One region of the Streptomyces fagopyri genome, then DNA from elsewhere that is predicted to be linked to it. Evidence: riboswitches for the same ligand, from Rfam matches in the RefSeq annotation. Region 1 holds a riboswitch; the other holds the start of a gene.
What was found. A riboswitch is a leader RNA that binds a small molecule or an ion and turns the genes downstream of it on or off. The one in region 1 is predicted to bind glycine.
Positions count from the first base shown of each region.

Region 2: linked by a shared signal. The riboswitch ahead of gcvP (aminomethyl-transferring glycine dehydrogenase) and the one ahead of gcvT (glycine cleavage system aminomethyltransferase GcvT) in region 1 are both predicted to bind glycine.

Region 1 is NZ_CP045643.1:3,154,558-3,160,863, forward strand. Features, by position in the region: gene GFH48_RS13390 (enhanced serine sensitivity protein SseB) at 1-210, opposite strand, end outside; gene GFH48_RS13395 (AAA family ATPase) at 487-1,161, opposite strand; glycine riboswitch at 1,330-1,451, shown strand; glycine riboswitch at 1,452-1,563, shown strand; gene gcvT (glycine cleavage system aminomethyltransferase GcvT) at 1,598-2,716, shown strand; gene gcvH (glycine cleavage system protein GcvH) at 2,882-3,259, shown strand; gene glyA (serine hydroxymethyltransferase) at 3,271-4,533, shown strand; gene GFH48_RS13415 (L-serine ammonia-lyase) at 4,634-6,001, shown strand; gene GFH48_RS13420 (polyprenyl synthetase family protein) at 6,108-6,306, opposite strand, start outside.
Region 2 is NZ_CP045643.1:7,687,418-7,693,723, forward strand. Features, by position in the region: gene GFH48_RS33250 (MerR family transcriptional regulator) at 1-581, shown strand, start outside; gene GFH48_RS33255 (DNA polymerase IV) at 714-2,132, shown strand; gene GFH48_RS33260 (PRC-barrel domain-containing protein) at 2,326-2,697, opposite strand; glycine riboswitch at 2,812-2,907, shown strand; gene gcvP (aminomethyl-transferring glycine dehydrogenase) at 3,088-5,973, shown strand; gene GFH48_RS33270 (peptidoglycan DD-metalloendopeptidase family protein) at 6,207-6,306, opposite strand, start outside.

The sequences.
Region 1 (6,306 bases):
GGTGGGCAGGTCGAGGGGGCCCGCGTGCGGTCCGCCGCCGTTGGGCAGCGGCACCCAGACGAAGCTGCGGCCGAGGACCTCGACGATGCGGCCGCCCGCCGAGGGCACTCCGAGCGACGCGGAGAGCACCTCCTCCAGTTCGTTGCCCGGCCAGCCGCCGTGCGGGTGGGGGTGCGGGTGCGCTGGTGCCGGGAAGTCGGGGAAGTCCATCTGTCTACCGCCTGCTGTGAACCGCTGATCCGGTGTTCCGGTGTCCTGGTGTGCTGTTCTGGTCTGCTGCTCGGGTGCTCCGCTGTGGTGCTCCGGCTGGAAAGGTTAGTGGGCGCCTACGACCCTCTCGTACGACGATGTCCCGTTCTCCGGTACGAGCTCGCGTACGGCCTTCGTCCGACCGGCTCCGCGCTCCCGTGCGACGGGCTCCGGCACGACGGGTTCCCGTGCGGCGCGTGCCCCGGTGACCGGCCCCGCACCCTCCCAGCCGTCGGATCAGCCGTCGAAGTCGATCCGGCGCAGCACGTCCGCGGCGGTGCGGTCGAGGAGCACCGCCGAGCCGCAGCCCTCCGGCAGTTCGCCCCGCTCGACGGAGCGCAGCAGCCGGCTCAGCGCGCCCCGGTGCCGCGCGAACGCGTACCGCGAGACGCCCCTGCCGCGCTCACGCTGACCCTCCAGCGCCGTGCCCGCGGTGACGTCGAGGAGCAGGAGGTGGAGTGTGCCGCCGCGGCGGCGGGCCTCCCGGGCGAGCCAGCGGCGCACCCACGCCTGGGTACCGCAGTCGTGGACGACGACGCCGGCGCCGGAGCGCAGCGTGCGGCGCAGGCCCGCGTAGTGCGCGAGGCGGACGAGGGGGCGGTAGACCGCGTACGGGAGCCGGCGCGCCAGCCGGCCGTCCCAGCGGTCGCGGGTGTCCTGGGAGTCCACGCGCCGGCCGGCGACCGCGCGGCGCATCAGGGTCGACTTGCCGCTGCCCGGCAGTCCGGTGACCACCACGAGGTCCGCCGTGCCGAAGTACAGACCGTGCGGGCTGTGTCCCGCGCGCTCCCTGAGGTCGCGCACGACGGCCGCCGGAAGCGTGCCGCACCCCTCCCGGACCGGGGTACTCGGCTGCTGCGGCAGCGCGAGGGCCGAGGTCGTCGCGTACGCCCTGGTCCTGTTCACCGTGATCGTCCTCCCCTTGGGTCTGGAGTCCCATCCCCGTCGAGTGTAAAGAGAAGGTAATGCGCGGCGCTTCCTGTTTCCGTGTTCGGACTGCCACAGCCCGGTTACAGATGCGGACTGCCGTCATCGGACGGCGCGTGCAATGATGTGCCCGCCAACTGCATACCGGCCGCTTGAATCCGCGCGGGAGAGTTCCCAGTGACGTGCACGCATCCGTGTGACGTACGTTCTGCTGGGACGCCGAAGGAGCAAGTCCCTCCCTTGAATCTCTCAGGCCCCGTTACCGCGCGGGCGAGGCACATCTGAAAAGCGGGCCGCTCACCGGTGGCTCCACCCAAGGTGCAAGTCATGACCTCCGTTCGCGGGGTCGTGATGAACCTCTCAGGTTCCGATGACAGATGGGGAGGAACGACCTCGCCGTCATGCCTTGGGAGCCCCACCGATGAGCAGTAACGCACCCCGTCGTACCGCGCTCGATGCCCTGCATCGCTCGCTGGGCGCGACGATGACCGACTTCGCGGGCTGGGACATGCCCCTGCGGTACGGCTCCGAGCGCGACGAGCACGTCGCCGTCCGCACCCGGGCCGGTCTCTTCGACCTCTCGCACATGGGCGAGATCACGGTCACCGGCCCGCAGGCGGCCGCGCTCCTGAACCACGCGCTGGTCGGCAACATCGCCTCCGTCGGCGTGGGCCGTGCCCGCTACACCATGATCTGCCGTGCGGACGGCGGCATCCTCGACGACCTGATCGTGTACCGGCTGGCCGAGACCGAGTACATGGTCGTCGCCAACGCCTCCAACGCCGAGGTCGTCCTCGGCGCGCTGACCGAGCGCGCCGGCGGTTTCGACGCCGAGGTCCGCGACGACCGGGACGCGTACGCGCTGCTCGCCGTGCAGGGCCCCGAGTCCCCCGGCATCCTCAAGTCGCTCACCGACGCCGACCTCGACGGCCTGAAGTACTACGCCGGTCTGCCCGGCACGGTCGCGGGCGTCCCGGCGCTGATCGCGCGCACCGGCTACACGGGCGAGGACGGTTTCGAGCTCTTCGTGGCCCCGTCCGACGCCGAGAAGCTGTGGCAGGCGCTGACCGAGGCGGGCGCGCCGGCCGGGCTGGTCCCGTGCGGTCTGTCCTGCCGCGACACACTGCGCCTGGAGGCGGGCATGCCGCTGTACGGGCACGAGCTGACCACCTCGCTCACCCCCTTCGACGCGGGGCTCGGGCGCGTCGTGAAGTTCGAGAAGGAGGGCGACTTCGTGGGCCGCGAGGCCCTGGAGGCCGCCGCCGAACGCGCCGCCGCGAACCCCCCGCGGGTGCTCGTCGGGCTCGTCGCCGAGGGCCGCCGGGTGCCGCGCGCCGGGTTCGCCGTGGTCACGGGCGGCACGGTCGTCGGCGAGGTCACCTCCGGCGCTCCCTCCCCGACGCTGGGCCGGCCGATCGCGATGGCCTACGTCGACGCCGCGCACGCCGCACCGGGCACCCCCGGGGTCGGCGTGGACATCCGGGGCAGTCACGAACCGTACGAGGTCGTGGCGCTGCCGTTCTACAAGCGCCAGAAGTAGGTCCACCGGGGCTCGGGCGCGTCGACGTGACGTACCCCGTCGCGCCCTGTCCCCTTTCCGTTGTCCGTCCCTGCCCTTCCCTCGTCCTTCCCTTGTCCCAGGACACCCGACACCCCGTCCGTACCCGTGCATCAGCACTCCCCCGCGTACAGGAGAATTCAGGCCATGAGCAACCCCCAGCAGCTGCGCTACAGCAAGGAGCACGAGTGGCTGTCGGTCGCCGAGGACGGCGTCTCGACGGTCGGCATCACCGAGTTCGCGGCCAACGCGCTCGGCGATGTCGTCTACGCCCAGCTTCCGGAGGTCGGTGACACGGTGACCGCGGGCGAGTCCTGCGGCGAGCTGGAGTCGACCAAGTCGGTCAGTGACCTGTACGCGCCGGTCACCGGCGAGATCGTGGAGGCCAACCAGGACGTGGTGGACGACCCGTCGCTGGTGAACTCCGCCCCCTTCGAGGGCGGCTGGCTGTTCAAGGTACGCGTCACGGGCGAGCCGGACGACCTGATGTCCGCCGACGAGTACACCGCCTTCACCGCCGGCTGAGGAGTCACCGCATGTCGCTTCTGAACACGCCCCTTCACGAGCTGGACCCGGACGTCGCGGCCGCCGTCGACGCCGAGCTGCACCGCCAGCAGTCCACCCTGGAGATGATCGCCTCGGAGAACTTCGCTCCGGTCGCGGTCATGGAGGCCCAGGGCTCGGTCCTGACCAACAAGTACGCCGAGGGCTACCCGGGCCGCCGCTACTACGGCGGCTGCGAGCACGTCGACGTCGTCGAGCAGATCGCCATCGACCGCGTCAAGGCGCTGTTCGGCGCCGAGCACGCGAACGTGCAGCCGCACTCGGGCGCCCAGGCCAACGCGGCCGCGATGTTCGCGCTGCTCAAGCCGGGCGACACGATCATGGGCCTGAACCTCGCGCACGGCGGGCACCTGACCCACGGCATGAAGATCAACTTTTCCGGCAAGCTCTACAACGTGGTCGCGTACCACGTGGACGAGGAGTCGGGTCAGGTCGACATGGCCGAGGTCGAGCGCCTCGCCAAGGAGTCCAGGCCGAAGCTGATCGTCGCCGGCTGGTCCGCCTACCCCCGGCAGCTCGACTTCGCCGCCTTCCGCCGGATCGCGGACGAGGTCGGCGCGTACCTGATGGTCGACATGGCGCACTTCGCCGGCCTGGTCGCCGCGGGGCTGCACCCGAACCCGGTGCCGCACGCCCACGTCGTCACCACGACCACCCACAAGACGCTGGGCGGCCCGCGCGGTGGCGTGATCCTCTCCACCGCCGAACTGGCCAAGAAGATCAACTCCGCGGTCTTCCCCGGCCAGCAGGGCGGTCCCCTGGAGCACGTGATCGCCGCGAAGGCCGTCTCCTTCAAGGTCGCCGCCACCGACGACTTCAAGGAGCGCCAGCAGCGCACGCTCGACGGCGCGCGGATCCTCGCCGAGCGCCTGGTGCGGGCCGACGTCACCGAGCACGGTGTCTCGGTCCTGTCGGGCGGCACGGAGGTGCACCTGGTCCTGGTCGACCTGCGCAACTCCGAGCTGGACGGACAGCAGGCCGAGGACCGGCTGCACGAGGTCGGCATCACGGTCAACCGGAACGCGATCCCGAATGACCCGCGACCCCCGATGGTGACCTCGGGACTGCGCATCGGCACGCCCGCCCTCGCCACCCGCGGCTTCCAGGCCGAGGACTTCACCGAGGTCGCGGACATCATCGCCGAGACGCTGAAGCCGTCCTACGACGCGGACGCCCTCAAGGCCCGGGTGTCCGCTCTGGCCGACAAGCACCCGCTGTACCCCGGCCTGAAGTAGTTCGCGCGGAACGTACGATTCTTCGGGGCGCCGCGCACACTGGAAGCACAGCTGTGTGCGGCGCCCACCCCATGCACCACCCCGCTTGCTAGGAGTTCCCGTGGCCATCTCGGTCTTCGACCTGTTCTCGATCGGCATAGGCCCGTCCAGCTCCCACACGGTGGGCCCGATGCGCGCGGCACGGATGTTCGCCCACCGGCTGCGCAACGAGGACCTGCTGCCCGCCGTGGCCTCCGTCCGGGCCGAGCTGTACGGCTCACTGGGCGCGACCGGGCACGGGCACGGCACCCCCAAGGCGGTGCTGCTCGGTCTGGAGGGCGCCTCGCCGCGGACCGTGGACGTGGAGGGCGCAGACGACCGCGTCGAGGAGATCAAGGCCTCCGGCCGCATCAGTCTGCTCGGCGAGCGGGAGATCCCCTTCTCCTTCGACGACGACCTGGTCCTGCACCGGCGCAAGGCGCTCCCGTACCACGCGAACGGCATGACGATCTTCGCGTACGGCGCCTCCGGCGAACTCGTGCTGGAGAAGACGTACTACTCCGTCGGCGGCGGCTTCGTGGTCGACGAGGACGCGGTGGGCGAGGACCGCATCAAGCTGGACGACACCGTCCTGAAGTACGCCTTCCGCACGGGCGACGAGCTGCTGCGGCTGACCAAGGAGACCGGGCTGTCGATCTCGGCGCTGATGCTGGAGAACGAACGGGCCTGGCGCACCGAGGAGGAGATCCGCGAGGGTCTGCTCGCCATCTGGCGCGTGATGCAGGCGTGCGTCTCGCGCGGCATGTCCCGCGAGGGCATCCTGCCCGGCGGCCTGCGGGTGCGCCGCCGCGCCGCCGTCTCGGCCCGCCAGCTGCGCGCCGAGGGCGACCCGCTGGCCCACGCGATGGAGTGGATCACCCTCTACGCGATGGCGGTCAACGAGGAGAACGCGGCGGGCGGCCGGGTCGTCACCGCCCCCACCAACGGGGCCGCGGGCATCATCCCCGCTGTGCTGCACTACTACATCAACTTCGTCCCCGGCGCGGACGAGGACGGCGTGGTCCGCTTCCTGCTGGCCGCGGGCGCGATCGGCATGCTCTTCAAGGAGAACGCGTCCATCTCGGGCGCCGAGGTCGGCTGCCAGGGCGAGGTCGGCTCCGCCTGCTCGATGGCGGCGGGCGCCCTCGCCGAGGTGCTGGGCGGCTCCCCCGAGCAGGTCGAGAACGCCGCGGAGATCGGCATGGAGCACAACCTCGGTCTCACCTGCGACCCGGTCGGCGGCCTGGTCCAGATCCCCTGCATCGAGCGCAACGGCATGGCCGCGGTCAAGGCGGTCACCGCCGCGAAGATGGCGATGCGCGGCGACGGCTCCCACAAGGTGTCCCTCGACAAGGTCATCAAGACCATGAAGGAGACCGGCGCCGACATGAGCGTCAAGTACAAGGAGACGGCGCGGGGCGGGCTGGCGGTCAACATCATCGAGTGCTGAGGGACAGGCCCTCACCCGCGCGGTCGTCCTTCCGCGCCGCCGGTCCCGTCGGGGACCGGCCGGGTCCGCTCGGGCCGCGCCCGCTGCGGCACGTCGGCGGCGGGGATCATCCAGGGGCACTCGCCGGCCGCAGCAGCGGCCGGGACGTCTGGTCCACGAGCTGCCGGAGAACCGACAGGTGGCACTCGTCACCGCCCAGCTCGCCGAGGATGCGGTGCGCCTCGTCACGGAAGTGGTGGATGCCGTTCTCGTGGCGGTCGAGAACGGCGGGGGCGAGGAGGAGGCCGGCCAGGGCCGATCGTGAC
Region 2 (6,306 bases), 4.5 Mb from region 1:
CGAGCAGGGGGTACCCCCATCACGACAGTGCGGCCGATCCCGTTCCGCAGCGGCCGACAGCGGTGCCGGGCGAGGGTGGGACGGCGGCCGAGGAGATCGGTTACCGGGGGCCCACGGCGTGTGCCGCCGCGGGCATCACCTACCGGCAGCTCGACTACTGGGCCAGGACCGGTCTGGTCGAGCCGAGCGTGCGGCCCGCCTACGGGTCGGGGACGCAGCGGTTGTACAGCTTCCGGGACGTGGTGGTCCTGAAGATCGTGAAGCGGTTCCTCGACACGGGAGTGTCGCTGCAGAACATCCGCACCACGGTCCAGCACCTCAGGGAGCGCGGCTTCCGGGACCTGGAGCGACTGACGCTGATGAGCGACGGCGCGACCGTCTACGAGTGTTCCTCGCCCGACGAGGTCCACGCCCTGCTCCAGGGCGGCCAGGGTGTCTTCGGGATCGCCGTCGGCGTGGTGTGGCGTGACGTGGAGAACGCCCTCTCGCAGTTGCACGGGGAGCGGGTGGACACGGGCGAGACGCTCGTCCGCCACAACCCCGCGGACGAGCTGGCCCGCCGGCGCAACCGCGCGGTCTGACGGTCGGCGCGATCCGGCGGTCCGTGCCGCGGCGACGTGGTGCGGACCGGCGGGGGCGCCTCCGCAGGCGGGCTCGGCGGTGCGCGGCGGAGTACTGGGGCATTGTCAGTGGCGTAGGGCAGCATCAGGGGTGTGAGAAACGCCCCCACGATCCTGCATCTCGACATGGATGCCTTCTTCGCCTCGGCGGAGCAGGCGTCCAAGCCGAGCCTGCGCGGGAAGGCCGTCGTCGTGGGCGGCCTCGGGATGCGCGGCGTGGTCGCCACCGCCTCCTACGAGGCCCGCGTCTTCGGGGTGCACTCGGCGATGCCGATGGCCCAGGCGCGCAGGCTCGCGCCGAACGCCGCGTATCTCGTGCCGCGTTTCGGGCTCTACCGGGAGATCAGTGACCAGGTGATGGGTCTGCTGCGGACCCTGTCCCCCCTGGTGGAGCCGCTGAGCCTGGACGAGGCGTTCGTCGATCTGGAGGCCGGGGGAACCGCCTGGGACGACGCCTCGGCGCGGCTGGCGGGGGCGAAGCTGCGCGCGGACATCAGGGCTGTCACGGGCCTGACGGGATCCGTGGGGCTCGCGGCCTCCAAGATGCTCGCCAAGATCGCCTCCGAGCAGGCCAAGCCCGACGGCCTGGTGGTGATCGAGCCGGGCACGGAGCGGGCGCTGCTCGGGCCGATGCCGGTGCGGACCCTGCCGGGCGTGGGGCCCGCCACCGGGGACCATCTGCGACGGGGCGGGATCACCACCGTCGACGAGATCGCCGAGGCGGGCGAGGACGAGCTCGTACGGCTGCTCGGCAAGGCTCACGGGCACGCGCTGTACGCGATGGCGCTGGCGCGCGACGAGCGGCCCGTGGTGGCCGAGCGGGAGACGAAGTCCGTGTCGGTCGAGGACACCTACGACGTGGACATCCATGACCGGGTGCGGGTCGGGCTCGAGGTGCAGCGGCTGGCCGACCGGTGTGTGCAGCGGCTGCGCGGGGCCGGCCTGTCGGGACGGACCATCGTGCTCAAGGTGCGCAGGTACGACTTCTCGACGCTGACCCGGTCCGAGACGCTCCGGGGACCCACGGACGACCCCGCCGTCGTACGGGAGGCGGCGGGCCGGCTCCTGGAGGCGGTGGACACGACGGGAGGCGTACGTCTGCTGGGCGTCGGGGTGTCAGGGCTCGCCGACTACACGCAGGAGGACCTCTTCGCCCAGGCCCAGGCCCAGGCGCAGGCGCAGGCCAGGGCCGCCGAGGAGGAGACGGCGGCGCAGGAGCATCCCGACGAGGCCGCGGCGGAGGACCCTGCGGCCGAGCAGGTGACGGCGGCCGAGCGGCGCTGGCCCGCGGGGCACGACGTGCACCATGCCGAGTACGGGCACGGCTGGGTGCAGGGCAGCGGGCTGGGAAGGGTGACCGTGCGATTCGAGACGCCGGACTCGCGACCGGGGCGGGTGCGGACGTTCCGCACCGACGACGCGGCCCTGGAACCGGCGGATCCGCTGCCGTTGGTGCGACGAAGACCCGAGGACTCGTCCGGTGTGTGCGCCGGTACGCCCGGGAGGGCTTGAGCCCGTTCGGCTCGGCCGCCGGGACGGGCCGACTGCCAGGACGGGCTGGGGCGCCGGTGGGGCGACCGCCGGGACGGGCTGGGGCGACCGCCGGGAATCGGGCCGGGCGTCGCCCGCCGTCACTGGCCGGCCGACCGGCGAGTCGCGCGGCCCGCCGTACTTCGGACGCGGCTCAGCGGTCCGAAGGGGTGTCTCAGGTCTCGTCCGTTCCCGCCAGACGGCCGAAGTCGTGGTCCGGCGGGAGGGCCGGAGGCGTCACGTCGAGACCGTAGTGGTGGTAGAGCTGGAGTTCCTGCTCGGGAGAGAGGTGGCGGCCCACGCCGAAGTCGGGGGCGTCCTTGATCAGGGCGCGTTCGAAGGGGACCCGCAGACTGCCCTCGACGAGTTCGCTGGGCTCCAGGGGCACGAAGGCGTCCCTGCTGAACAGGCCCGTACGTATGGCGGCCCACTCCGGTATGCCGGTCGCGTCGTCCAGATAGACCTCGTCGACCGTGCCGATCTTGGCGCCGTTGCGGTCGAGCGCCTTGCGGCCGATCAGGTTGCGCGGATCGATGTCGGTCTGCACGGGCCCTCCAGTCGATTGCAACTCATCCGTAGGCACTACGAAAGAGCACATTCGTGACGGTGGCCACTCGAAAGCTCGTGCGTTGTTCTCGCTGGTACGCTGGCAAGCGGCTGCTGACCCCGTGCGGGAGAGTCCTCCAGACACCATCGGAGGCGCCGAAGGAGCAAATCCTCCCCGGAATCTCTCAGGCTCACGTACCGCACGGACGAGGTCACTCTGGAAAGCAGGGCGGGGGCCGATGGCTTCCGCTCTCACCGACGGTGAAAGCCGGGTCGCAGCGGGTCGGCGGTCCGGTGAAGCTCTCAGGTCGAGATGACAGAGGGGGAGGCCGTCGGGGCACCTACGCCGTGGTGCCCCTCGAAGGTCGTGTGTGACCAGGAGGCCTCCGCAATGACCGCCCACCGCATTCCGCTCTCCGAGCTCGAACAGGGCATCCCCTTCGAGCAGCGCCACATCGGGCCCGCCCCGGAAGCGCGGGCCAAGATGCTCGCGCAGGTCGGGTACGGCTCGCTGGACGAGCTGACGGCCGCCGCCGTGCCGGACGTGATCAAGAACGCCGAGGCGCTGGATCTCCCGGGCGCGCGCACCGAGGCCGAGGTCCTGGCCGAGCTGCGCTCCCTCGCGGACCGCAACCAGGTCCTCGACTCGATGATCGGCCTCGGTTACTACGGCACCTTCACGCCGCCGGTGATCCTGCGCAACGTCATGGAGAACCCGGCCTGGTACACCGCGTACACGCCGTACCAGCCGGAGATCTCGCAGGGCCGCCTGGAGGCGCTGCTCAACTTCCAGACCGTGGTCGCCGAGCTGACGGGCCTGCCCACCTCCGGCGCCTCGCTGCTGGACGAGGGCACCGCGGCCGCCGAGGCGATGGCGCTGTCCCGGCGCATGGGCAAGAACAAGAAGGGCCTCTTCCTGATCGACGCGGACGCCCTGCCGCAGACCGTCGCCGTCATCGAGACCCGCGCCGAGCCCACCGGCGTCGAGGTGGTCGTCGCCGACCTGAGCGAGGGCATCCCGGCCGCGATCGCCGAGCGCGAGATCAACGGTGTGCTCATCCAGTACCCGGGCGCCTCCGGTGCCGTACGCGACCTCAAGCCCGTCATCGAGCAGGCGCACGAGCTCGGCGCGGTCGTCACCGTGGCCGCCGACCTGCTCGCGCTGACCCTGCTCACCTCGCCCGGCGAGCTCGGCGCCGACATCGCGGTCGGCACGACGCAGCGGTTCGGCGTCCCGATGGGCTTCGGCGGTCCGCACGCCGGATACATGGCGGTGCGCGAGAAGTTCGCGCGCAGCCTGCCCGGCCGACTGGTCGGCGTCTCCGTCGACGCGGACGGACACAAGGCGTACCGGCTCGCCCTGCAGACGCGTGAGCAGCACATCCGCCGTGAGAAGGCGACCAGCAACATCTGCACCGCTCAGGTGCTGCTCGCCGTGATGGCGGGCATGTACGCGGTCTACCACGGGCCGGACGGACTGAGGACGATCGCCCGTCGCACCCACCGCTACGCCACCCTCCTCGCCGAGGGGCTGAAGGCCGGCGGCGTCGAGGTCGTGCACGGCGCGTACTTCGACACCCTGACCGTCCGGGTGCCGGGCCGGGCCGCCGAGATCGTGACCGGCGCGCGCGACCAGGGCGTCAACCTCCACCTGGTCGACGCCGACCACGTGTCGATCGCCTGTGACGAGACCACCGCGCGCAGGCAACTGGCCGCCGTGTGGACCGCGTTCGGAGTCGAGGGCGACATCGAGGCGCTGGACGCGCTCACCGAGGACACGCTTCCCGCGGCGCGGCTGCGCACCGACGACTACCTCACGCACCCGGTGTTCCACCAGTACCGTTCCGAGACGGCGATGCTGCGCTACCTGCGCAGGCTCTCCGACCGCGACTACGCGCTGGACCGCGGCATGATCCCGCTGGGCTCCTGCACCATGAAGCTCAACGCGACCACCGAGATGGAGCCGGTCACCTGGCCCGAGTTCGGCCAGCTGCACCCGTTCGTACCCGCCGAGCAGGCGGGCGGCTATCTCACGCTCATCGAGGAGCTGGAGACGCGGCTCGCCGAGGTCACCGGGTACGACAAGGTGTCGTTGCAGCCCAACGCCGGTTCGCAGGGCGAGCTGGCCGGTCTGCTCGCCGTCCGCGGCTACCACCGGGCCAACGGCGACGAGCAGCGCACGGTCTGCCTGATCCCGTCCTCGGCGCACGGCACGAACGCCGCGAGCGCCGTGATGGCCGGCATGAAGGTCGTCGTCGTGAAGACCGCCGAGGACGGCGAGGTCGACATCACGGACCTGCGTGCCAAGATCGAGCAGCACCGTGACGAGCTGTCCGTGCTGATGATCACGTACCCCTCGACGCACGGTGTGTTCGAGGAGCACGTCGCCGACATCTGCGCCCAGGTGCACGAGGCGGGCGGGCAGGTGTACGTCGACGGCGCCAACCTCAACGCGCTGGTGGGCCTCGCCAAGCCGGGCCACTTCGGCGGTGACGTCTCCCACCTGAACCTGCACAAGACGTTCTGCATCCCGCACGGCGGCGGCGGTCCGGGTGTCGGCCCGGTCGGTGTGCGCGCGCACCTCGCGCCGTACCTGCCGAACCACCCGCTCCAGCCCGCCGCCGGTCCCGAGACCGGTGTCGGCCCGATCTCCGCCGCGCCCTGGGGCTCCGCGGGCATCCTGCCCATCTCGTGGGCGTACGTCCGCCTGATGGGCGGCGAGGGCCTCAAGCGGGCCACGCAGGTCGCCGTGCTGTCGGCGAACTACATCGCCAAGCGTCTGGAGCCGCACTACCCGGTGCTGTACACCGGCCCCGGCGGGCTCGTCGCCCACGAGTGCATCATCGATCTGCGTCCGCTGACGAAGGCGACCGGCGTCAGCGTCGACGACGTCGCCAAGCGGCTCATCGACTACGGCTTCCACGCGCCCACCATGTCCTTCCCGGTCGCGGGCACGCTGATGATCGAGCCGACCGAGTCCGAGGACCTGGTCGAGATCGACCGGTTCTGCGAGGCGATGATCGCCATTCGCGCGGAGATCGAGAAGGTCGGTTCGGGCGACTGGACGGTGGACGACAACCCGCTGCGGGGCGCGCCGCACACCGCCGCCGCGCTCGGCGGTGAGTGGAAGCACGCGTACACGCGCGAGGAGGCCGTCTTCCCGTCCGGTGTCTCGGCCGCGGACAAGTACTGGCCGCCGGTGCGCCGGATCGACCAGGCGTACGGCGACCGGAACCTGGTCTGCTCCTGCCCGCCGCTGGACGCCTACGAGGACTAGATCCGACGAGGGCCGGCTCCCGGTGACGGGAGCCGGCCCTCCAGGACCAGGAACGACCGCCGGCCTCCAGGGGCCGGAGGTGCGTGGAATCAGTGGAATCAGAGGGGGACCTGACCCGGCTTTCTGCCGGACAGGTCCCCCTCTCGTCTCCGTGTCCGTCTCCCCGTCCGGGCCCGATTCGCGGTGCAGGCGACGCGACCCGTGGGTCCCTCGCGGTCAGGGGGCGACCGCCGTCAGTGGGCGACGGCGAGCCACGGCATCGGATCGGTGTACGCGCCGTCGACGAGCACCTCGAAGTGCAGGTGGGGGCCTGTCGACAGGCCGGTGGAGCCG